DNA from 3 places in the Mesorhizobium sp. M0185 genome. Region 1 is predicted to be linked to each of the others. Evidence: predicted binding sites of a transcription regulator. Region 1 holds the regulator's gene; each other region holds the start of a gene.
The links. Region 1 encodes PhoB, which activates phosphate uptake and scavenging genes when phosphate is short. Its sites were predicted from a motif close to TGTCATNNANCTGTCAT; they were not measured.
Positions count from the first base shown of each region.

Region 2: NKJ20_RS03110 (BtaA family protein) is a predicted target of PhoB. The motif match lies at 6,371-6,387, and genes of this name have one in related genera.
Region 3: olsB (l-ornithine N(alpha)-acyltransferase) is a predicted target of PhoB. The motif match lies at 3,160-3,176, and genes of this name have one in related genera.

Region 1 is NZ_JAMYSY010000035.1:58,741-66,922, reverse strand. Features, by position in the region: gene pstS (phosphate ABC transporter substrate-binding protein PstS) at 1-779, shown strand, start outside; gene pstC (phosphate ABC transporter permease subunit PstC) at 839-1,828, shown strand; gene pstA (phosphate ABC transporter permease PstA) at 1,832-2,683, shown strand; gene pstB (phosphate ABC transporter ATP-binding protein PstB) at 2,680-3,483, shown strand; gene phoU (phosphate signaling complex protein PhoU) at 3,516-4,223, shown strand; gene phoB (phosphate regulon transcriptional regulator PhoB) at 4,240-4,929, shown strand; gene NKJ20_RS23995 (ROK family protein) at 4,939-6,183, opposite strand; gene xylF (D-xylose ABC transporter substrate-binding protein) at 6,471-7,511, shown strand; gene NKJ20_RS23985 (sugar ABC transporter permease) at 7,654-8,182, shown strand, end outside.
Region 2 is NZ_JAMYSY010000002.1:269,029-277,210, forward strand. Features, by position in the region: gene NKJ20_RS03090 (N-acetylmuramoyl-L-alanine amidase) at 1-257, opposite strand, end outside; gene NKJ20_RS03095 (TerB family tellurite resistance protein) at 254-973, opposite strand; gene NKJ20_RS03100 (hypothetical protein) at 1,163-1,363, opposite strand; gene NKJ20_RS03105 (hydantoinase B/oxoprolinase family protein) at 1,545-5,438, shown strand; gene NKJ20_RS03110 (BtaA family protein) at 6,437-7,681, shown strand; gene NKJ20_RS03115 (class I SAM-dependent methyltransferase) at 7,681-8,182, shown strand, end outside.
Region 3 is NZ_JAMYSY010000001.1:342,924-351,105, forward strand. Features, by position in the region: gene acuI (acrylyl-CoA reductase (NADPH)) at 1-714, shown strand, start outside; gene NKJ20_RS01685 (hybrid sensor histidine kinase/response regulator) at 802-3,090, shown strand; gene olsB (l-ornithine N(alpha)-acyltransferase) at 3,240-4,115, shown strand; gene NKJ20_RS01695 (trimeric intracellular cation channel family protein) at 4,125-4,757, opposite strand; gene NKJ20_RS01700 (TetR/AcrR family transcriptional regulator) at 4,833-5,483, shown strand; gene NKJ20_RS01705 (cupin domain-containing protein) at 5,537-6,316, shown strand; gene grpE (nucleotide exchange factor GrpE) at 6,440-7,075, opposite strand; gene NKJ20_RS01715 (hypothetical protein) at 7,315-7,515, shown strand; gene NKJ20_RS01720 (fatty acid desaturase) at 7,643-8,182, shown strand, end outside.

The DNA of each region.
Region 1 (8,182 bases):
GACTGGCTCAGTTCCCGATGGTGATGGGCGGCATCGTTCCCGTCGTCAATCTCGAAGGCATCAAGCCCGGCGAGTTGGTTCTCGACGGCCCGACGCTGGCCGACATCTTCCTCGGCAAGATCACGAGCTGGGATGACGAAGCGATCAAGAAGCTTAATCCGGACGTCAAGCTGCCTTCGCAGGCGATCGCGGTCGTTCACCGTTCCGATGGTTCGGGCACGACGTTCAACTTCACCTATTACCTCGGCGACGTCAGCGCGGACTGGAAAGAAAAGGTCGGCGTCGACAAGGCCGTGGAATGGCCGGTCGGCATCGGCGCCAAGGGCAACGAGGGCGTTGCCAACAACGTCTCCCAGACCGGCGGCGCGATCGGTTATGTCGAATATGCCTACGCCAAGCAGAACAAGCTCACCCACACCGATATGATCAACAAGGACGGCAAGAAGGTCGAGCCCGCCGCGGCGGCGTTCTCGGCGGCAGCGGCCAATGCCGACTGGAGCTCGCAGCCGGGCTATGGCGTCATCCTCGCCAACGAGCCGGGCGCCGAGTCCTGGCCGATGACGGCGGCAACGTGGATCCTGCTCTACAAGAAGCCGGATGATGCCGCGACCACCGGCGAAGCGCTCAAATTCTTCGCCTGGGCATACGACAAGGGCGACGAGATGGCCGGCGAGCTGGACTACGTTCCGATGCCCGACAAGGTGGTTGAGAGCGTCAAGGCCATGTGGGCCAAGGAAGTCGTCGGCGACGACGGCAAGCCGCTCTACTCGGCTATGTAATCTCCTCCAGGGAGGGCGTCGATGGCGCCCTCCCTGTTGCCTTCAATCGCGAGGACCCAATGACCATCGCTTCCGATGCCATGCCATCATCTGCAGCAGCCCGGGCCAGGGAAGCTACGGTGCGGCGCTTCGCGCTCACAGATGCCATATTCCGCGGACTCACCCGCGCTTCCGCAATTCTTGTGCTGGTCATCCTCGGCGGTGTCGCGATCTCGCTGTTTGCCGGCTCGTGGCAGGCGCTGTCGTCCTTCGGTTTCTCCTTCCTGACGACTGAAAGCTGGAATCCGGTCACGGAAAAATTTGGCGCACTGGCGCCGATCTACGGCACCCTGGTCACGGCGGCCATCGCCATCCTGATCGCGGTTCCGATCGGCATCGGCATTGCAGTCTTTCTCACCGAGCTCTGCCCGCGCCCGCTCAGGCGCCCGATCGGCATAGCGGTCGAGCTGTTGGCCGGCATTCCTTCGATCATCTACGGCATCTGGGGCCTGTTCGTGTTCGCGCCATTCCTGCAGACGACGATACAGCCCTTCATCATCAACATCTTCCATGGCGTGCCGGGACTATCCAGCCTTTTCGCCGGCCCTCCTTACGGCATCGGCCTTCTGACCTCGGCGCTGATCCTCGCCATCATGGTGTTGCCCTTCATCACCTCGATCACCAAGGATGTCTTCGATACGGTGCCGGCGGTGCTGAAGGAATCGGCCTATGGCATCGGTTGCACGACCTGGGAAGTGACCCGGCGCGTGGTCATTCCCTATACCCGCATCGGCATCATGGGCGGCGTCATGCTTGGCCTCGGCCGGGCGCTCGGCGAGACCATGGCGGTGACCTTCGTCATCGGCAACGCCCACCGCATCAGTGCCTCCCTGTTCGCGCCGGGCACGACGATCTCGGCGACCATCGCCAATGAATTCACCGAGGCCGACGGCGACCTCTACACCTCCTCGCTGGTTTCGCTCGGCCTGATCCTCTTCGTCATCACCTTCCTGATCCTTGCCGCCGCCCGCTATATGCTGATGCGGATCGACGCCCGTACGGGAGCCTGACCGATGTCGCCATCCTCATCGCTCCACAGCCGCCGCAAAGCCAGGAATTCGGTGATGATGGCGCTTTGCGTCGTCGCCGCCGGCATCGGGCTTGCCTGGCTGGCGCTCATCCTCGGCGCACTGGTCTATAAGGGCACAGCCGGGCTTTCGTTCGCGGTCTTCACCGAGATGACGCCACCACCGGGCGAGGCCGGCGGCCTGCTCAATGCCATCGCGGGCAGCCTGCTGATGACGATCATCGCCGTTGTCGTCGGCACGCCGATCGGCGTGCTGGCGGGGACCTACATGGCCGAGTATGGACGCTTTTCGCGCATCACCACCGTCGTCCGCTTCATCAACGACATCCTGTTGTCGGCGCCGTCGATCATCATCGGCTTGTTTGTCTATGAGCTGATGGTGCGGCCAATGGGACATTTCTCGGCCATTGCCGGCGCCGTTGCGCTTGCCATCCTGGTCATTCCGGTGGTCGTGCGCACCACTGAAGACATGCTCAACCTGGTGCCGAACGCGTTGCGTGAAGCCGGTGCCGCGATCGGCGCGCCACGCTGGGTGGTGATCCGTTCGGTCGCCTACCGCGCCGCATTGTCCGGCATCGTCACCGGCATATTGCTGGCGATAGCACGCATTTCCGGCGAGACGGCGCCGCTGCTCTTCACCGCGCTCAACAACCAGTTCTGGAGCAGCAATATCAACGCGCCGATGGCCAGCCTGCCGGTGACCATCTTCCAGTTCGCTCTCAGCCCTTACGAGGAATGGCAGCAACTGGCGTGGACCGGCGCACTCATAATCACCCTGACGGTTCTGGGCTTGAGCATCCTCGCCCGCAGCCTTACCGGACGCAGAGAGGACAGATGACACAGATGTTGTCCCCAGACATGACGATGGCCGAAACGGTCGCCGAGAAGACGAAGATCGAGGTCAAGAATCTCAACTTCTACTACGGCCAGAGCAAGGCGCTGAAGGACATCAGCCTGTCGCTGCCTGAGCGCAGTGTCACGGCCTTCATCGGCCCTTCCGGCTGCGGGAAATCGACGCTGCTGCGTGTGTTCAACCGCATCTATGAGCTCTACCCAAAACAGACGGCCGAGGGCCAGGTGCTGCTCGACGGCAAGAACATTCTCGACCGGTCGCAGGATCTCAACCTCCTCAGGACCAAGATCGGCATGGTGTTCCAGAAGCCGACGCCGTTCCCGATGTCGATCTACGAGAACATCGCCTTCGGCGTCAGGCTCTACGAGAACCTCGGCAAGTCCGAGATGGACGGCCGCGTCGAACAGGCGTTGAAGCGCGCCGCGCTGTGGAGCGAGGTCAAGGACAAGCTCAACGCCAGCGGCTTGAGCCTGTCCGGCGGCCAGCAGCAGCGGCTCTGTATCGCCCGCACGGTGGCCGTGAAGCCGGAAGTCATTCTGCTCGACGAACCGGCTTCGGCCCTCGACCCGTTGTCGACCGCCAAGATCGAGGAACTGATCGACGAGTTGCAAGCCGACTACACGATCGTCATCGTAACCCACAACATGCAGCAAGCGGCGCGCGTGTCGCGCCAGACCGCCTTCATGTATCTGGGTGAGCTGGTCGAGTTCGACCGGACCGAGAAGATCTTCACGTCACCCCGCGAGAAGCGCACGCAGGACTACATCACTGGCCGCTTCGGCTGAGCCGTTCCGATCATGCATATGAGGACAGGACCATGGGCGAACACACAGTCGCTTCTTTCGACGAGGATCTCGAGCAGATCAGCAAGCTGATCCGCGACATGGCCGACCTCGCCGGTTCGATGGTCGGCGGGGCGACCAAGGCCCTGTTGAATTCCGACAACGTGCTGGCGCAACGCGTCGTTTCCGACGACGCCATCATGGATGCGCGTCAACGCGAACTGGACGACCGCGCCATCACCCTGATCGCCAAACGCCAGCCGATGGCCCACGATCTTCGCCATGTGGTCGGAGCGATCCGCATGGCGGGCGACCTCGAACGCATCGGCGACCTTGCCAAGAATATCGCCAAGCGCGTGAGTGCGGTCAGCCTCAGCGCCACGCCGCGGGACCTGTCGCATTCCATCGACGCGATGGCGCAGCTGGTTCTCATCCAGGTGCAGGGTGTCATCGAGGAATATGCTGCAGGCGATGCGGCCGCGTTGGCCAAGCTGCGTGCCGCCGACGAGCGCATCGACGTCAAATACACCTCCGTGTTCCGCGAGCTGTTGACCTACATGATGGAAGATCCGCGCAACATCACCGCTTGCACGCACCTGCTGTTCTGCGCCAAGAATCTGGAGCGGATCGGCGACCATGTCACCAACATCGCCGAAAATGCGTATTATGTGCTGACCGGCGAGCAATTGCCGGTCAATCGTCCGAAGCAGGACGAAACGACAATGTCCGCACCGGTGACATGATGGGGGTGCCCAGCCGATGATCGCACCACGCATAATGGTGGTGGAGGACGAGGAGCCGTTGGGTGTGCTGCTCCGCTACAATCTCGAATCCGAAGGCTACCAGGTCGAGGTGGTGACACGCGGCGACGAAGCCGAGATCCGTTTGCAGGAGAATGTGCCCGACCTTTTGGTGCTCGACTGGATGATACCAGCGGTTTCCGGCATCGAGCTCTGTCGTCGGCTGCGGGTGCGCCCCGAAACCGAGCGGCTACCGATCATCATGCTGACCGCGCGCGGCGAGGAGAGCGACCGGGTGCGCGGTCTTTCGACCGGCGCCGACGACTATCTGGTCAAACCGTTTTCGACACCGGAATTCATGGCCAGGGTCAAGGCGCTGCTGCGGCGCGCCAAGCCGGAAGTGCTGTCCAGCGTGCTGAAGGTCGGCGACATCGTTCTCGATCGCGAATCGCACAGGGTCTATCGCAAGAAGAGCGAAATCAGGCTCGGGCCGACCGAATTCCGGCTGCTCGAGTTCATGATGCGGCATCCGGGCCGTGTCTTCTCGCGCAGCCAGTTACTCGATAATGTCTGGGGCGAGACAATCTACATCGACGAACGCACCGTCGACGTGCATGTCGGGCGGCTGCGCAAAGCCGTCAACAACGGCCGGATGCCGGATGTCATCCGCACCATCCGCGGTGCCGGCTATGCGATCAGGGAAGATTGACCCGCCTGGTCAGGCTACGTTCTTTCTGACGCTGGGCCTCATTTGCGCGCCCGGCGCGAAAATCTCCTGGTCGACGAAGCTTAACGCCCGCATCGCGCAGCCTTCGCGGATCAGCGGCAATTCGTTCGGCTCTGTATCGAAGGAGATCGAGCCTGAATGCTGGCCGCCGGCGGTCTGGGCGATTGCCTTCCGCAAGGCCGGCTCGATCAGATCGAAGGCGGCGGCACTGGCGCCGACCATCGCGACCGGTGCCGGATCGATCAGCGCGAACAGCGAGCCGAGACCGAAACCCAGCGCTTCGCCGGCCTTGCGGTAGGCCTCGCGTTCCGGCCCATCTTTCTCGCGCGCCCGGGCCGCCAGTGCTCGCATGTCGGCGTCGCTGACGTCGGCGACCGGTTCGCTGTCTTCGCTCATCTGCCTGGCGTTGCGCCAGATGGCGTAGTTGCCGGCATAGGCCTCGATGCAGCCGCGCCGCCCGCAACGGCAGAGCGCGCCGCCCGGACGATGGATCATGTGGCCAAATTCGCCGCCCGAGGAATGCGTCCCGGTGAACAGTTCGCCCTTCAGCACCAGCCCCATGCCGATGCCATGCGAAAGCAGGATGGCGATGAAGTCGTCGCGATAGCGATCCGGATTGCGCCAGCGCAAAGCCACCGCCATCATGTTGCAGTCGTTCTCCACCGTTGCCGGGGTGCCGAATTCGTCCTCCAGCATGTCGGCAAAGGCGATGTCGGTCTGCGGCGTGATCGGCGACCACAGCATGGCGCGTGCAGGGGAGTCGGTAATGCCCTGAATCGCCAGGGCGATGCGGGCGACACTGCGGACGTCAAGGTCTGGATCCTGCAGCCGGCGCCGGACGATGGCCATGCATTCACGGATCAACTCGTCGCGCGGCATGGTCAGCGTGTCCAGCCGGCGCTGTTCCTCGGCGATCACCTGTCCCGTATAGTCGATAATGGCGGCCGACAGGAAATTCAGCGACAACACCACGGTCAGCACCGCCGCCGCTTCCGGATTGAGGGCGAGGCCGACCTGCGGACGACCGCGTTTCAACGAAACGGGCTCACTTGCCTTGCTCTCGGCGAGGATGCCTTCCCGTATCAGGTCGGAAGAGATCGCCGATATGGTCGAATGACTGAGGCCGGTGGTAGCTGCGATCTCAGTACGCGATGGCTGGCCGGCCCGGCGCACCGCCGAGATCACCATCGCCCGGTTGCGCCGGCGCAAATCGTCATGGCGGATTCCGACCGACATTGGTTTGCTTTCCTCCCGGTTGCCCGCGGCCGCTCATGAACCGGAAGCCGTCGGTAATGTCCGACAAATAGTGTCGGATGCAGGCAAATAGTGTCAGATGCAGGTGGCGCTGTCATCGTTTATTCCGACGCTCGAAAAAACTCGCAGAGTCATCAAAATCCATCAGAATCGATGTTGACAGCAGCAGGAGATCGGGCCAGTATTTTTTCGAGGCTCGAAAAAATTAGAGCTTCTAAGCTGGTCTTTGAGCCAATTGATCACGCCGTACGCGGCGCAGGGAGGATATGATGAAGAAATTCACGACCGCCATTCTGGCGGGTGTCGCCATGACGCTGGCGCTGGCGTCGGTGGCGCAGGCTAAAGACAAGGTCATCGGCGTTTCCTGGTCGAACTTCCAGGAAGAGCGCTGGAAGACCGACGAGGCCGCAATGAAGGCGGCCATCGAGGCCGCAGGCGACAAGTATATTTCCGCCGACGCACAGTCCAACCCCGGCAAGCAGCTCACCGACGTCGAGAGCCTGATCTCGCAGGGCGCCAACGCACTGATCATCCTGGCGCAGGATGCCTCGGCCATCGGGCCGGCCGTGCAAAAGGCGCTGGACGAAGGTATTCCGGTTGTCGGCTACGACCGGCTGATCGAGAACAAGGACGTCTTTTACCTGACCTTCGACAACAAGGAAGTCGGCCGCATGCAGGCCCGCGAAGTCTTCAAGGTGAAGCCGGAAGGCAACTACGTCTTCATCAAGGGTTCGGGTTCCGATCCGAATGCCGATTTCCTGTTTGCCGGTTCGATGGAGGTGCTGAAGGAGGCCATCGACGGCGGCAAGATCAAGAATGTCGGCGAGGCCTATACCGACGGCTGGCTGCCGGCCAACGCTCAGAAGAACATGGAACAGTTCCTGACCGCCAACGACAACAAGGTCGATGCCGTGGTCGCCGCTAATGACGGCACTGCCGGCGGCGTCGTCGCCGCGCTGACGGCGCAAGGGCTGGCCGGATCGGTTCCGGTTTCGGGCCAGGACGGCGACCACGCCGCGCTGAACCGCATCGCGCTCGGCACACAGACCGTGTCGGTGTGGAAGGATGCGCGCGAGCTCGGCAAGAATGCCGCCGAGATCGCCTCGCAACTGGCCGACGGCAAGCAGATGACCGACATTGCCGGCGTGAAGGATTTCACCACGCCCGGCGGCAATACCGTCAAGTCGCTGTTCCTGACCCCGGTCGCCATCACCAAGGACAACCTCAACGTCGTCATCGACGCCGGCTGGATCAAGAAAGAAGAGGTCTGCGCCGGCGTGACGGCTGGCACTGTTGCAGTCTGCAACTGAGCCGACGTTTCCGAGAAGTCCGAACGCCGCGGCCGCTCGCCGCGGCGTTTTTTCAACAAGAGTTGTTTTTCCGCTTCCGGCGGATAACTTCTAGGCTGCTTCCGGCATCCGCGGCAGACGGCAACCCGGCGGGAGAAACATCATGACCGACACGACGTCCAACACGCCGGTCGACAACACGGCAGACCGGGCACGGGAATCCGAGCTCGGCATCGTTGCCCGATTTCTCAAGGCAACCGAACTCGACACGCGCATGCTCGGCATGGTCGGCGCGCTGCTGGTCATCTGGGTCGGCCTGCATGTCATTTCTAGCGTACGGCTCGGCGTCAATCCGTTCGACTTCGACAGCCGGACCTTCCTGACGCCACGCAATCTCTGGAACCTGTCGGTGCAGACTTCGGCCGTGGCCATAATGGCCGCCGGAATGGTGCTGGTTATCGTCATGCGCAATATCGACCTGTCGGTCGGCTCCGCCGAAGGCCTGATCGGCGTGGTCATGGGTTTTGCGCAGGTGCATTTCCTGGTGCGAATGGTCGGTCTGCAATTAGGCAACCCCTGGATCTGGATCCTGGCACTGGCCATCGGCCTGGCGCTTGGCCTTCTGATCGGAGCGTTCCAGGGATACATCATCGCTTATCTCGAGGTGCCGGCCTTCATCGTGACGCTGGGCG
Region 2 (8,182 bases), on a different contig from region 1:
AACCACGAGCTCTTGCCGGCATGCCAGGCGCGGTCGCCTTCCCTTACCATCTGAACAATGCCGCCGTCCTCATGGACCAGGTAGTGCGACGAGACCTCGCTTGCCGGATCGCACAACCATGCCTCGGCACCGGCGCCGGTAGCCATGCCGGTGTAGTGCAGCACGATCATATCGGGTCCGAGCGTCCCGCGCCGTGGTCCGAAATTCGGCGATACCCTGACCTCGGCGCTCGGCTCATCGGGCGGAAAGCCGCTCATGCGTGCCGCAGGCCTCGCTCGATCATTTCATAGGCCGCGTTGATCGCCGCCAGCCTGGTCGTCGCGATCTTGATGAATTCCTGCGGCAGGCCGCGTGCGATCAGCCGGTCCGGATGATTGTCGGAGACCAGCTTGCGGTAGCGCCTGCGGACCTCCTCGAACGGCTTCCCACGCTCGATGCCGAGCACAACATAGGGATCGGCCGCACCCAGATCGACATGCCGGGCCAGGATGCTCTGGTAATGCGCCTCATCGATGCGGAATATCTCGGCGATGCGATGCAGGAATTGGCCCTCTCGCTCATGCACCAGCCCGTCGGCCTTGGCGATGTGGAACAGCCCGTCGAGTATGTCCTCGAGCATCAGGCAGTTCGAATGGCCCGAACCGCAAAGCTGCGCCATCCGCTCGGCATAGGTCTCGAAACCGGCAATGTCGCGTTTGGCCATATCGTAGAGCCGCGCCACATTGCGCCTCTGTTCCTTCGGCACCTCGAATATTTCCTGGAAGGCGCGCACCTCGTCTTGCGTGACGATGCCGTCTGCCTTGGCCATCTTGGCCGACAGGGCGATCATCGCCACCGAGAAGGCGACGCGCCGGCGCAGATCGGCATCGCCGGAGAAAACCGTGCGCACGGCCTCGACCACTTCGGCGACGCCTGACGACGCTGAAGATGAAACGCGTGCGACGAAGTCGCCAAGGCGGTCCCAAATCGACATGGGGGCTTCATAGGGCCAACCACCCATCGCTATCAAGCCAAGACAGTGCCGCAGGGGCTGGCCCAATCGATTTGTCTGAGGCGGCTGGCGCCAGCGCTCACGTCGTCGCACTCGGCCGCCAGGCGCTGGTATCGTAAGCAGCAGAAAGGCCGGCCTGTGAGGCCAGCCTTTCCTTGGTTGTCACATTGACTACTGAGCCGGAGCAGCCGGCGCAGGCGCCGGAGCCGGCTCGGCAGGCTTGTTTGCGTCAGGAGCAGCCGGCTTCATCGTCTGGTCGGATGCCGGCGGGTTGGTGCTCTGCGTCGTGGTGTTGTCGGTGCCGCTGTTGCTGCAGGCGGCAAGGCCAAGCAACGCAAGCGCCGACACCGACGCAAGAATGAGTTTCTTCATGATATCTCTCCTCTAATCCGCCTCCGTTACCGGCGGCGGTCGAGGACACAATGCGTAAGCTGCGCATGAGTTTCGTAACGTTGCATTTCTGCCTGTAACATATTCCAATCATTTGACGATTGCCGGTCAGGGCCTCGCAAGCTAACAGATCGAACAGGGAAAAATCCCGGGAGCCGCCGCAGTGACTGCAAAATGGGATTTCTGGATCGACCGTGGCGGCACCTTCACCGACGTCATCGGCCGTGACCCGGAAGGCGCGCTGCACCCGCGCAAGCTGCTGTCCGAGAATCCCGAAGCCTATGCCGATGCTGCCATCCATGGCATTCGCGAGCTGCTCGGCGTCCAACCCGGCGCTCCAATCCCCTCCGCTCTGATCGGCGATGTCAAGATGGGCACCACGGTTGCCACCAATGCCCTTCTCGAGCGCAAGGGCGACCGTGTGCTGCTGCTCATCACCAAAGGCTTCCGCGATGCGCTGAGGATTGCCTATCAGGCCAGGCCCGATATCTTTGCCAAGCAGATCATCCTTCCCGAACAGCTCTATGAGCGTGTCGTCGAGATCGACGAAAGGGTTCGCGCCGACGGCAGTGTCGAGCGCCTGCTCGACATTGCTTCGGTACGCCCGGCTATTGAGCAAGCCAAGGCGGATGGCATCGATGCGGTCGCGATCGTCTTCATGCATGCCTGGAAACATCCCGAGCACGAAAAGGCGGTCGCCAAAGTCTGTCGAAAGCTCGGATTCTCGCAGGTCTCGGTCAGTCACGAGGTCTCGCCTCTGATCAAGCTGGTCGGCCGCGGCGACACCACGGTGGTCGACGCCTATCTGTCGCCGATCCTGGCTAGGTATGTGCAAAGGGTTGCGGCGGAACTGGGTGCCGCGCCAATCTCCCCCCTTGTTGTGGGGGAGATGGCTGCGCAGCAGCCAGAGGGGGTCATCTCAGAAGGCACCGCCAGAGTGTCGAACCCAGTCGAGCCGACCCCACCCGGCGACTTCGCCGCCACCCTCCCCTCAAGGGGGAGGGAAAGCCCTCGCCTCATGTTCATGATGTCGTCGGGCGGCCTCACCGCCGCCGACATGTTCCAGGGCAAGGATGCGCTGTTGTCCGGCCCGGCCGGCGGCGTCGTCGGCATGGTCGAGACGGCAAAACTCGCCGGTTTCGGCAAGGTCATAGGCTTCGACATGGGCGGCACCTCCACCGATGTCGCCCATTACGATGGCGACTACGAGCGCGCCTTCGACACCGAGGTCGCCGGCGTGCGCATCCGCGCGCCGATGATGCGCATCCACACCGTCGCTGCAGGCGGCGGCTCGATCCTGCATTACGAGGCCGGCCGCTTTCGCGCCGGGCCGGATTCGGCCGGCGCCAATCCCGGCCCGGCCGCCTATAGGCGCGGCGGCCCGTTGGCCGTCACTGACGCCAATGTCATGCTGGGCAAGCTGCAGCCCGAGTTCTTCCCGGCTATTTTTGGACCGGGCCAGGACGAACCGCTCGACGTCCAGACGGTTCGCGAAAAATTCGCGGCCCTTGCCGCCGAGATCGGCGACGGCCGCTCCCCGGAAACCGTCGCCGAAGGGTTCATCACCATCGCCGTCGAAAACATGGCCAACGCCATCAAGAAGATTTCGGTGCAGCGCGGCTACGATGTCACCGAATACCTCCTGAACTGCTTCGGCGGCGCCGGCGGCCAGCACGCTTGCCTGGTCGCCGATGCGCTCGGCATGGAGGCGGTGCTGATCCATCCCTTCTCAGGCCTGCTCTCGGCATACGGCATCGGCCTATCCTCTGTATTTGCGTCACGCCAGCAGGCGCTGCTGAAGCCGCTGGCGGACAATTCCGGGCCAGCGATCGATGAACTCATCGCAACGCTGCGCAAAGCCGTCATCGACGAACTCGCCGCGCAAGGCATCAGCGAAGACGCGGTCGTCTCGAGACCGGTGCTGCAGATCCGCTACGACGGCACCGATACCGCGCTGCCTGTGAACTTCGGGCACGGCTCGATTGCGCAGGCCAAGGCGGACTTCGAATCGGCGCACAAGGCACAGTTCGGTTTCGTCTATGACGACAAGCCGATGATCGTTGAGTCGATCGGCGTCGAAGGTACCGATACCGGCGGCACCGGCCGCGACGAAAGCGATTCAGTTGTTGAATACATGGCCGCAAATCCTTCCGGGAACCGGAAAATCTTTGTCGACGGCGTCTGGCGCGACGCCGGCATTTTCCCTCGCGAAACGCTGAAGCCTGGTAACAAGATCGCCGGCCCCGCTTTGATCATCGAGCCTAACCAGACCATCGTCGTCGAGCCGGGCTGGCAGGCCGAGATCACCGCCAAGAACCACGTATTGATGCGGCGCGTCGAGAAGAAGCGCCGACACGCCGCACTCGGCACCGAAGCCGATCCGGTGATGCTGGAGGTTTTCAACAACCTGTTCATGTCGATCGCCGAGCAGATGGGCGTGACGCTGCAGAACACCGCCTATTCGGTCAATATCAAGGAGCGCCTCGACTTCTCCTGTGCCGTTTTCGACCGGAATGGCGCGCTGGTCGCCAACGCGCCGCATATGCCGGTGCATCTCGGCTCGATGGACCGCTCGGTGGAAACCATCATCCGGCTCAACTCCGGCGACATCCGTCCCGGCGACGTCTTTGCGCTGAACGCGCCTTACAATGGCGGCACCCATCTGCCTGATATCACAGTGGTGACGCCGGTGTTTTCCCTCCCCCTTGAGGGGAGGGTGGCCGCGAAGCGGCCGGGTGGGGTCCTCGCAGAAGGCACCACAAGTGCGTCGAGCACTGCCGCAACGACCCCCTCCGGCGGCTTCGCCGCCACCTCCCCCACAAGGGGGGAGATCGGCCAATCGCCGAAGATCCTCTTCTACGTCGCCTCGCGTGGCCATCATGCCGACATCGGCGGCACCGCGCCCGGCTCGATGACGCCGCTTGCCACAACCGTCGACGAGGAAGGCGTGCTGTTTGATAATTTCCGCATCGTCGATCGCGGCCGGTTCCGCGAGAAGGACCTGGAGACGCTGCTCACCGACCACCCCTACCCGGCGCGCAATCCGCACCAGAACATCGCCGACCTCAAGGCGCAGATCGCCGCGAACGAAAAGGGCGTCGCCGAGCTGCGCAAGATGGTCGCGCATTTCGGCCTCGATGTGGTCGAAGCCTATATGGGCCATGTCCAGGACAATGCCGCCGAAAGCGTGCGCCGCGTTCTGGAGCGGCTGCCCGACAGTTCGGAATACGAATATCCGACCGACACCGGCCAAATGATCAAGGTGAAGATATCGGTCGACCGGCGGAAGCGCGAAGCCACCGTCGACTTCACCGGAACGTCGCCGGTGATGAAGAACAATTTCAATGCGCCAGAGCCAGTCGCCCGTGCCGCGGTGCTTTATGCCTTTCGCGTCATGGTCGAAGACAACATCCCGATGAATGCCGGATGTCTGCGGCCGATCAACATCATCATTCCCGACGGCTCGATGCTGAAACCCGCCTATCCCGCGGCGGTCGTCGCCGGTAATGTCGAGACCTCGCAACACGTCACCAACGCGCTGTTCGGCGCCATGGGCGCGATGGCCAATGCGCAAGGCACGATGAACAATCTCACCTTCGGCAACAAGCAGTATCAGTATTACGAGACGATCTGCTCGGGCTCGCCGGCCGGCCGGATGAACGACGGCCGCGGTTTTGCCGGCACCTCCGGCGTCCACACCCATATGACCAATTCGCGCCTGACCGATCCGGAAGTGCTGGAACTGCGTTTCCCGGTATTGCTCGAGGATTTTCATATCCGCGAAGGCTCCGGCGGCGAAGGCAAATGGAATGCCGGCGACGGCACCAGGCGCACCATCCGCTTCCTCGAAAAAATGGAATGCGCCATCCTGTCCTCGCATCGCAACCGCCCGCCGCGGGGACTGGACGGAGGCGGCGATGGCGAGGCCGGTTCGACCAAGGTCCGCCGCAAGACCGGCGCGATCGAGACGCTGAAAGCCTGCGATCAGACCATCCTCGACGCTGGCGAGGCGGTCATCGTGACGACGCCGACCCCAGGTGGATTTGGCAAGTCGTAACGCGCAAGTGTAACGCGCAAGATAAGATGATATCGGCCGCCTAGGCAGGGCAAGGTGGGAAAACGGCGGGCACGATTGCGCAAGCTATGGAAAGCAGGGGGCCTATGGAAAGCAGGGGGCTGAGAGCGATCCGGCGGGACCAAACCGACCGTGGGCCAAAAAGGGTTGCGGGCGCAATTTCGATGTCGGCGGGCGGATCAAACCCTCAAGGGCGAAGAGCAGCTTCGCCATTCTATACCAAAGACTTCCAGGACCGATGAGGACTTAGCACCCATATGGATGAGTATACGCGCCTCCCGAACTATGATCCAGATTTCTGTCGAAGGGTTGCTAAGTGGGGAGCTATAGTCTGTTTTTTGGGAGTTGTTGTGGAGGCCTTCATCTTTTCGCTGGTCGACCCAGCGCGAAGTAGTTGCCCTGGGTGGATCATTCACGGCGGGCAACCCATACCGCTAAAGATGATATTCGCACTGACGCTTTTTCCTGCATTTTGGGCTTGCTTCGTTTTTCTAAGATGGAAACATTTTTCTAAGACGATGCATGCTGCCGCTACAGGTAATTATGTGCCGCCCTTATCAAAACTCTTAGGTCATCCCAAGATCGATCCGTTCACATTCCCTCATGATCAAGTGTTTCGAACGGTGATCGTGCTGTGGTGCATATTCTGCACAAGCCCTCTTTGGTTGATGCTCACTTTCTGTACAAATACATTTGGCTATCTTGGTTTCAACCGCTGACAAACTCATGAAAACTGCGACACCGGAACCGACATTTGGGGATGCTCGCCTGCCTCTACGGATTGATCGTAGATTCATGAACTACGATTCGACTGGCCCTCGATTTTCCAGCCAAATTCGCTGCCAAGTAAGGTTGTGCCAAGGCACCACCTAATTTTGCGCGCCACAGCAATGCTTGAGCCGGCGTCAACAGGCTGTCACCGGCCTGTCATCACCCTGCGCTACCCGCTTGCGGCAACGCAAACGGGGAATCGCCTTGCCATGACGGACATTTCTGGGGACCTGGTTTTTCGCCGCGGCAAGGAAGTCGGCAAGGCCGTCTACCAGAACCGCCCGCTGTCGAAAGCCGGCATCTCCGAGCGCCTGTTCGCCTTCCTGTTCTCCGGCCTCGTCTATCCGCAGATCTGGGAAGACCCCGAAATCGACATGGACGCGATGCAGCTCGGGACGGGCCACCGCATCGTCACCATTGCCTCCGGCGGCTGTAACATCCTTGCCTATCTCACCCGCTCGCCGGAAAGGATCGATGCCGTCGACCTCAACGCTGCCCATATCGCGCTGAACCGCATGAAGCTCGAAGCCGTCCGTCACCTGCCGTCGCAGGGCGACCTGTTCCGTTTCTTCGGCGCGGCTGGGACCGGGCACAATTCACAGGCCTACGATCGCTTCATCGCACCGCATCTCGACCCGGTCAGCCGCCATTATTGGGAGCGCCGCAACTGGCGCGGCCGTCGCCGCATCGCTGTCTTCGACCGCAATTTCTACCAGACCGGCCTGCTTGGCCTGTTCATTGCGATCGGCCATCGCACCGCAAAATTCTTCGGCGTCGACCCGGCCGGCATCATGGACGCCAAGAGCATCGCCGATCAGCGCCGCTTCTTCGACGAAGAGCTGGCGCCGGTCTTCAAAAAACCGCTGCTGAAATGGGCGACCTCACGAAAAGCCTCGCTGTTCGGCCTCGGCATTCCGCCGGCCCAGTACGATTCGCTGATCACCTCGGGTGACGGCACCATGGCCAGCGTGCTGAAGGCACGACTGGAAAAGCTCGCCTGCGATTTTCCGCTGAAGACCAATTATTTCGCCTGGCAGGCTTTCGCCCGCCGCTACCCTGATCCGGGCGAGGCCGCCCTGCCCGCCTATCTCGAAAAGTGCAATTACAAGACGATCCGCAACAATGTCGATCGCGTTGCCATCCACCACGCCAATCTGATCGAGTTCCTTGCCGGCAAGGATGCCGGCTCGGTGGATCGCTTCGTGCTGCTCGATGCACAGGACTGGATGACCGACCACCAGCTCAACGGGTTGTGGGCCGAGATCACCCGAACCGCCTCAACCGGCGCCCGCGTCATCTTCCGCACCGCAGCGGAACCCAGCCTGCTGCCCGGCCGCGTCTCGAATTCGCTGCTCGATCAGTGGCGCTACGAGAACGACGCCTCGCGCGAGTTTTCGGCGCGCGACCGCTCGGCCATCTATGGCGGCTTCCATCTCTATGTGAAGCGGTCCTGATGAGCACGACCGACTTGCCGGCCAGCCATGCCGAGCTGATGGACGGCGTCTACCGCTGGCAGCGTCATATCTACGACCTGACCCGCAAATACTATCTGCTCGGCCGCGACCGGCTTATCGCCGGACTGGATGTGCCGGCCGGCGGCACCGTGCTCGAGCTCGGCTGCGGCACCGGCCGCAACATCATCCTCGCCGCCCGCCGCTATCCCGGCGCGCGCTTCTTCGGCCTCGATATTTCGGCCGGGATGCTGGAGACGGCCACCGCTGCCCTTGCCCGCGAAGGCCTCTCCGGGCGCGTCACCCTGGCGTGCGGCGACGCCACCGATTTCGACGCGAAAGCACTGTTCGGCGTCAAAAGTTTCGACCGCATTTTTGTCTCGTATTCGCTGTCGATGATTCCCGGCTGGGAGAAGACAGTGTTCGCGGCTCTTGCTGCCCTGTCACCGGGCGGCTCGCTGCACGTCGTCGATTTCGGCCAGCAGGAGGCCCTGCCCGGCTGGT
Region 3 (8,182 bases), on a different contig from region 1:
TGGGGCGTCGGCGAGACGCATTTCGGCGCCTTTGCAGGGCGCGCCCGCGTCAAGGGCGACTGGCTGGTGCCGCTGCCGGACGGCATGAGCCCGCATGATGCGATGGCGGTCGGCACCGCCGGCTACACCGCCATGCTTTGCGTCATCGCATTGGAGCGGCACGGCATCGTGCCCGACCGCGGCCCGGTGGTGGTGACCGGCGCTGCCGGTGGCGTCGGCTCGGTCGCGGTCTCGATCCTGTCCAGCCTCGGCTATCACGTCATCGCCTCGACCGGCCGCGCTGCCGAAAGCCCCTATCTGATCGACCTTGGCGCCGCGGAAGTGATTTCACGCGACGAGCTCGCCCAGCCGGCAAAACCGCTCGCCAAGGAACGCTGGGCCGGCGGCGTCGATGCGGTCGGCAGTCACACGCTGGCCAACGTTCTGTCGATGACCTCCTATGGCGGCGCCGTCGCCGCTTGCGGCCTCGCCGGCGGCATGGACCTGCCGGCAAGCGTCGCCCCCTTCATCCTGCGCGGCGTCTCGCTGCTCGGCATCGATTCGGTGATGGCGCCGAAGGCGGTCCGCCTCGAGGCCTGGCGCCGCATCGGCGCCGATCTCGACCACGCAAAGCTTGCCAACCTGTCGACGAGCATCGGCTTCGACGGCATCATCGGCGCCGCGCATGACATCGTCGAGGGTAAGATCCGCGGCCGCGTGGTGGTGGATATGTGAGCCCCCAAGGGACAAAAAGAGCGCGACCGCTAAAATTCGAGCGATCAACCACAACCTTCGATAAGCTCTGTCTGGCAGGATTTCCGTATGATTGCGGAACCCGGCTTCAGAGAGGCGGAACCAGCCGAACGGGCCGATGGGACGGCCCCCGCGGCGCCAGGACGGCAGCTTGTCGCCGCGCCACCGCTGGCGCCGGAACTGCCGGCCTCCAACCGCGAAGGCCTGCCCTTCCTGACGCTCGTCGCCATCGTCGTGCTGGCAGGCTTTTCGCATCTGACCGGGGCGCCGATCTTCATCACCATCGGCCTTTTGGCGACAGCCATCGCCGGGCTCGCCATGCATCTGCGCAACAGGCGCACCGAGCGCCGCGCGGTGGCCCTGCTCGATGCCACGACCGCCCGCAGCCGCGCCGAAATCGAGACGCTGGCCGACCGCATGTGGGAGATGCAGGAGAGCGAGGAGCGCTTTCGCGGGCTGATCGATGCACTCGGCGATCTCGTCGTCCATCGTGACCGCGACGGCCACATTGTCTACGCCAACAAGGTTTTCGCCGACCTTGTCGAAACCGACCAGCGCGACCTTGCCGGCAAGACCCTGGCCGAACTAGGCATCGATGTCGGCATCGTCCCCGACGCCGCGTTTTCCGACCATGAATGCCTGAGTTCCACCGACGTCGCCATTCGCACGCCGGACGGCCCACGCTGGTTCTCTTGGATCGAGCTGTCGGTGCGCGACAAGGACAGCGGCGCCGTTTCGCATCGCGCCATCGCCCGCGACATCACCGCTCGCAAGCGCGCCGAATCCTCGCTGATCACCGCCCGCGAGCGGGCCGAATATGCGAGCCAGGCCAAATCGCGCTTCCTCGCCACCGTCAGCCACGAGATCCGCACGCCGATGAACGGCATCATGGGCATGGCCCGGCTTCTCGCCGACACCAGCCTTTCGCCCGAGCAGCGGACCTATGTCGGCGCCATCTCGACCTCGGCCAGCGCGCTGCTGGCGCTGATCGAGGACCTGCTCGACTACTCCAAGATCGAGGCCGGCCGCTTCGATCCCGAACCGCAGCCAATGTCGGTGCGCGAGATCGCCGACAATGTCATCGAGCTTTTGGCGGCGCGGGCTTTTGCCAAGGATATCGGCCTCGGCTGTCATGTCGAACCCGACGTGCCGCAGCTGATCACCGCCGACCCCGGCAGGGTCAGGCAGGTGCTGCTCAATCTCATCGGCAACGCCGTCAAGTTCACCGACAGCGGCGGCGTCCTGGCAAGCATCGCTCGCGTCCGCACCGAAACCACCGACCGCATCCGCTTCACCATCACCGACACCGGCCCCGGCCTGCGCGAGGAGGACATGGAGCGCATATTCGAGGACTTCGAACAGGCTGACGGCACCTCGACCCGTGCGCATGGCGGTGCCGGCCTCGGTCTCGCCATTTCCAAGCGCCTGGTGACCGCCATGGGCGGCGCTATCTCGGTGTCGAGCCGGCTTGGCCAGGGGTCCGAATTCGTCTTCGATATTCCCGCTATTTCCGCCGTCGAGGCGCCGCAGATCCGCCAGGACGCGCTGTCGGGCCGGCATGCGGTGATCGTGTCGAAGAACCTGGTCGAGGCCGAAGCCCTCGCCCGCACCATTCGCGCCAATGGCGGCACGGTCGATCTGGCCACCGCCGCCGCCCAGGCCACCGCTTTCGCCGAGGGCTGTGACGTGCTTCTGATCGATGCTGCCATGGAGCAAAGCGACGGCAGGCTGCTCAGGCGCCTGCGCCAGAGCGGATTTGCCGATTGCGAGGCAGTGACGCTGATCGCGCCGACCGACCGCGGCATGCTTGGCGAGTTCCGTGCCAACGGTTACGCCACCTTCCTGGCGAGGCCGGTGCGCGGCGAGACACTGCTGCGCGTGCTTTTGACCAGCCATGCACCGGTCATCGCCGAGCCGCAACTGCAAAGGCGCGGCGCGCAGGCGGGGCACGCCATTGGCGCCCGCCAGCAGGGCCTGTCGGTGCTGATCGCCGAGGACAACGACATCAACGCCATGCTGGCCCGCGCCACGCTGCTGAAGGCCGGGCATCGCGTGAAAGTGGTCGGCAACGGCAAGGCCGCGGTCGAGGCGGTCATCAGCACCGGCCACAAGCACCGCTACGACGTGGTGCTGATGGACTTGCACATGCCTGTCATGGACGGTCTGGACGCCATCGCCGCCATCCGCCGCCATGAGGAGGAGACCGCGGTGCCGCCGGTGCCGATCATGGTGCTGTCGGCCGACAGCCAGGAAAAGACCCGCCACGCCGTGCTCGCTCACGGTGCCAGCGGCTTCGTCACCAAGCCGCTCGACCCCGATGCCCTGGTTCATGCGGTCGAAGGGCAAGCGGCCGCCTGAGGCACAACATAGACGGTTGATAGATTACCCAGCCGACGAAGTATTGCCCGCAGAGGCGTATCACGGTACTGTCACAATCCTGTTGCACCTACACCGTATCCCCGTGCCAAGAGGGATGGCTCGAAGGAGAATCACTCGTGCATACAGTCATGCCGGAATGTGATGCTCGGCCGAACGCCAGCGGGCCTTTGCTCGTCGGCCGGAACGCCGATGCCGTCATAAAAGGCGCATCGCTCGGCCGCATCGGCAATCTCGAAGTGCGGCTCGCCCGCAACGAGGCCGAGATCGCTGCCGCGCAGGAAGTGCGCTACCGGGTGTTCTACGACGAGCTTGGTGCCAGGAAGGACCTGTTCCAGATGCAGGACCGCCGCGATACCGATCGCTTCGATCCCCTCTGCGATCATCTGCTGGTCTTCGATACTTCGCTTTCCGGCCCCGAGCATCGCCGCATCGTCGGCACCTACCGCCTGCTGCGGCAGGAGATTGCCGCGGCCGCCGGCGGCTTCTATTCCGAAGGTGAATTCGAGCTGACCAAGCTGATCGCGCGGCATCCCGGCCAGCGCTTCCTCGAGCTCGGCCGCTCCTGCGTTCTGCCGGAATACCGCTCGAAGCGCACCATCGAGGCGCTGTGGCAAGGCATCTGGGCCTACATCAACCATTACGGCATCGGCGTGATGACCGGCTGCGCGTCGTTCCACGGCACCGTGCCGGCGGCACATGCGGAGGCGCTGACCTATCTTGCCCACCACTGCCGGACGAATTCATCCTGGGACGTGCGCGCCGTCGCCGGGCGCTATTGTTCCATGGATCTGATGCCGATCGAGGCCGTCAATACCAAGGCGGCGATCGCCGCGATGCCGCCGCTGGTCAAGGGCTATCTGCGCGTCGGCGCGCGCATCGGCGACGGCTGCGTCATCGACCGTGAATTCTCGACGGTCGACGTGTTCGTGGTGATGCCGGTCAAGGAGATCGGCGCCCGCTACGTCAATTATTATGGCGGAGAAGCGCAGCGGTTTGCGGCCTGACACCTTAAATCAGGGAATATCTTCCGGACGCCGGCCAGGCTTGCTTTTGTAGGACGGAAAGGCCCAGCCGAATTTCAGCGCGCCGCCGCGTACGCAGAAAGCCGCCATGAAACCTGCCAGGCCCGACGCAAGCGGCGGCAGTCCGGCGAAATCGCCAAGTGTGTAGAGGCCGGCGCCGGCAAGCGCTGCGGTAACGTAGATCTCCGGTCGCAGGAGCACCGAAGGCTCGCCTGTCAATAGATCGCGCAGAATGCCGCCAAGGGTTGCGGTGAGCATGCCGGTGACGATCGAAACTGCAGGTGACCCGGTGATCGTCAGCCCCTTGGCCGCGCCCATCACCGAAAATGCGGCAAGACCTATGGCGTCGAGCCAGAGCAGCAATTTGTAGCGGGACTCCAAACGATGTGCGCTGAAGAAGACGACGACCGCCACCGCTGCACAGATTAGCACATAGTCGCGGTTTCCCACCCAGAACACGGGCACGTTGAGGATGACGTCGCGAAACGTTCCGCCCCCGATGCCGGCAACGCTAGCCAGAAACAGGTAACCGATAATGTCGAGCTGTTTGCGCGAGGCGGCCAGCGCACCGGTCGCCGCGAAGACGGCGACGCCGGCATAGTCGAGAAGCTCGATCGGGTTCATGGGGTGAATAATGAAATAGCGAGTGGGGAATAGCGAGTGGCTCCTGCGAATCTGGATTGATTCCAGATAAATTAAATGATTGAATTGTTCATTCAATTATTTAAGTGGACGTCTATGTCCCCTCGCCGCTACAGCATGGGTTCCCGGACTGCCGCCTTCGCCAAGACGAGGCAGCGCATTCTCGACGCGACAATCAAGCTGCACACCCAGAACGGCATCTTTGGCACGACTTGGAAGGACATCGCTACGGAAGCCGATGTCGCCGTTGGCACCGTCTACAAGCATTTTCCTACTCTGGATGACCTGGTGCCGGCGTGCGGCGAAGTGCTGATGGAGCGTCTGCGTCCTCCGTCGCCCGAATCGGTGACTGAGATAATCGGCGGGGCGACGCACCCTAAAGAACGGTTGCGCCGGGTCGCCAACGAGCTGTTCGCCTTCTACCACCGTGGCGGACGGCATCTCGAAAGCGACCTGCGCGAGCGCGAGCTTCCAGCCATGCGGGAATGGGAGGAATACCTGCGACACATGGTGGCCGGATTCGTGCGCGAGGCCCTGGCCAACGACGGTCCCGGCGATGATGTCGTGCAGGCAATCAGCTTTCTATTCGACTTTCCGACGTTCAACGCGATGCGGATACGCGGCATGACGGTGGACCTCGCAGTCGAAACGGCAACAGAAATGGCGCTCTGCTGGCTCAAAGGCCAAGGCCGAACGAGCACGTCTTGAGCGAACAGAATGCGGGAGGCGAAACAAAGGTCAGGTAGCAAAGGGAGGAAGTCATGGACACGAATGTCGTTGAAATCACCGAATTTGCATTGAAGCCCGGATTCACCGAGCAGATGTTCCTGCAGACCAGAGATGAAGTGAATGACGAGGTGCGGAAGCTCAAGGGTTTCATCAATCGTCGCCTCCTTAAATCCGAGGGAGGCTGGACGGAGATACTCGAATGGGCGGACATTGACAGCGCCAAGTCGGCTGGCGAGGTCTGGTCCACCCTGCCCGGCATCAAAAACTATTGCTCGATGGTGAATTCCGCCTCGATCAAGGTCGGCTACCATTCTGTGGCGGCTGTGGCTAGCGGCGGAGCTGGCAGGAGCATTCCCCACGCCTTTTGCAGTCACGCCTTGGATGGAGAGGCGCGCTGGTGGCTTGGCTCGCTGGCGGTGATCAAGGCGACAGCAGCCCAGACGGCGGGCCAGTTCACGCTGGTTGAAGTCCTCGAGAGCGAAGGTGAGGCGCCGCTGCACGTCCATCATCGCGAGGACGAGTCATTCCTGGTGATGGAAGGCGAGATCGAGTTCGAGATCGGCGGTAAGGCGATTATGGCTGGACCCGGTTCGTTTCTCTTTGGGCCACGCGATGTGCCGCACCGCTATACGGTCAAGCGTGGGCCGGCCCGGATGCTGTTCCTCTTCACGCCCGGTGGGTTCGAGGAGCTTTTAGAAGCGACCAGTGTGCCTGCCGGAGACAGGCGCATCCCTCCGGACGGCGAAGGAATGCCGGACATGAAGACATTCCCCGACGTGGTCCGCCACTATGGGTGTGAACTGCTGGGCTGAGGGCAGGAAAGCCCTGCACGGCGACCTGTTTGATCGCCCCCTGAACTCGGACAGGTTGGGGGGCGGTCGATCATCCCTCACGCTTTGGTGGCGGTTGCTGCCGAACGGTGCACTATTCCCAGTTCACGCATCCTTCTCAGCCTGCTCGTTGACCGGCCCCGGCTCCACCGGCGCTTCGCTTGCCACATGCTTGGGGCCGCCCTTGGCGACGCCGACCATGGCCGGCCGCAGAACACGCTCGCCGATCGAATAGCCGGGCTGCACGACCTGCACGACCGTATTTGCCGGTACGTCGGGATTGGGCACCTCGAACATGGCCTGGTGGAAATTCGGATCGAATTTCTCGCCCTCGGGCTCGAGCTTCTTCACGCCGTGCCGCTCCAGCGCCGACAGCATGGCGCGCTCGGTGATCTCGACGCCGTCGATCAGCGCCTTGAAGCCGGCATCGCCCGAAGCCTTGGCCTCCTCCGGGATGGCATCCAGCGCACGGCGCAGATTGTCCGACACCGAAAGCATGTCGCGGGCAAAATTGGCAACCGCATAGGCGCGCGCGTCGTGGACGTCGCGGGCAGTGCGGCGGCGCAAATTCTCCATGTCGGCCGCGACGCGCAGTGCGCGATCCTTCAGCTCTTCGTTTTCCTTCAGAAGCCGGACAAGCGCTTCATAGTCGCCGTCGACGCCACCTTCCCTTGGCTCCGCGGCAGCCTCGGTCTTCTCGGCTTCATCGGGCGCGCGTTCGTCTTTTGCCTGGTCGCTCATCGCCGTTTCCCGTCATTTTCGAATGGTGTGGATTTGCGCCCGATATCGAGGTTTAGCGGCCAAAAATCAAGGGGCAAGCGATACTGCAGCCGCTGTCGCCGCTTGATGGCGGACGGCGCAGACCTCTCGATTTTAATTCAAACTTTACCGTACCCGACGGCTTTGCTTGCCGGGACACTACAATGCGGGAACCATTCCTCCCTTGGAAGAGTTTCGAAGCCGACACAGGATTTTGGATGATGCCCCGCAGGAATGGCGAAAAACGCGACGGGCTCGCCGGCGATATCCGGCGCCAGCTCGGCACCGAGGCGACCAAGCGCTTTCTGCGCACCTTGCCGGCCTTCCGCACGGAGTCCGATATTCCCGACCGTCTGAAGGAATTGCTCGACCGCCTGGACGGCGTCGAAGCCAAGGTGGTCGCAGGCGGGCGCCGTCGGTAGGCGCCGTTGCCGGCGACGCGCCCGGCGACTGCGGCCACCAATTCCTCGCCATCGCGCGACATTTACCCGCAGTAACTTTGCGTGATCGCCGCCTTGCGGCAGCGCCCTGCTCCGCCTATGTTTCATAATGAACATGATTTCCCCCGAAGCTGTGGCAAACAGCAAGCGCGCCTGGTTGAAAATCCTGTCGCGCTATAAAAAGCCCGACAGGCGTCGCAGCGCCGTCGAACTCGCCATCACCCTCATTCCTTTCGCCACGCTGTGGGCATTGTCCTCGGCCGCTTATGCCTATGGCCATTGGTGGGGTCTGGTCCTCATCCTTCCGGCCGCCGGCTTTCTGGTGCGGATCTTCATGATCCAGCACGATTGCGGCCACGGCTCCTTTTTTGCCAATCGCTATGCCGACGACTGGATCGGCCGCGTCCTTGGCGTGCTGACGCTGACGCCCTACGATTGCTGGCGCCGCGCCCACGCAACCCATCACGCCAGCGCAGGCAACCTCGACGAGCGCGGCACCGGCGACATCAAGACACTGACCGTCGCTGAATATCGGCAACTGTCATGGCGAGGCCGGCTCGCCTATCGCCTTTATCGCCATCCGCTGGTGATGTTCGGCCTTGGCCCGATATGGATCTTCATTTTCGAGCAGAGACTGCCCTTGGGCATG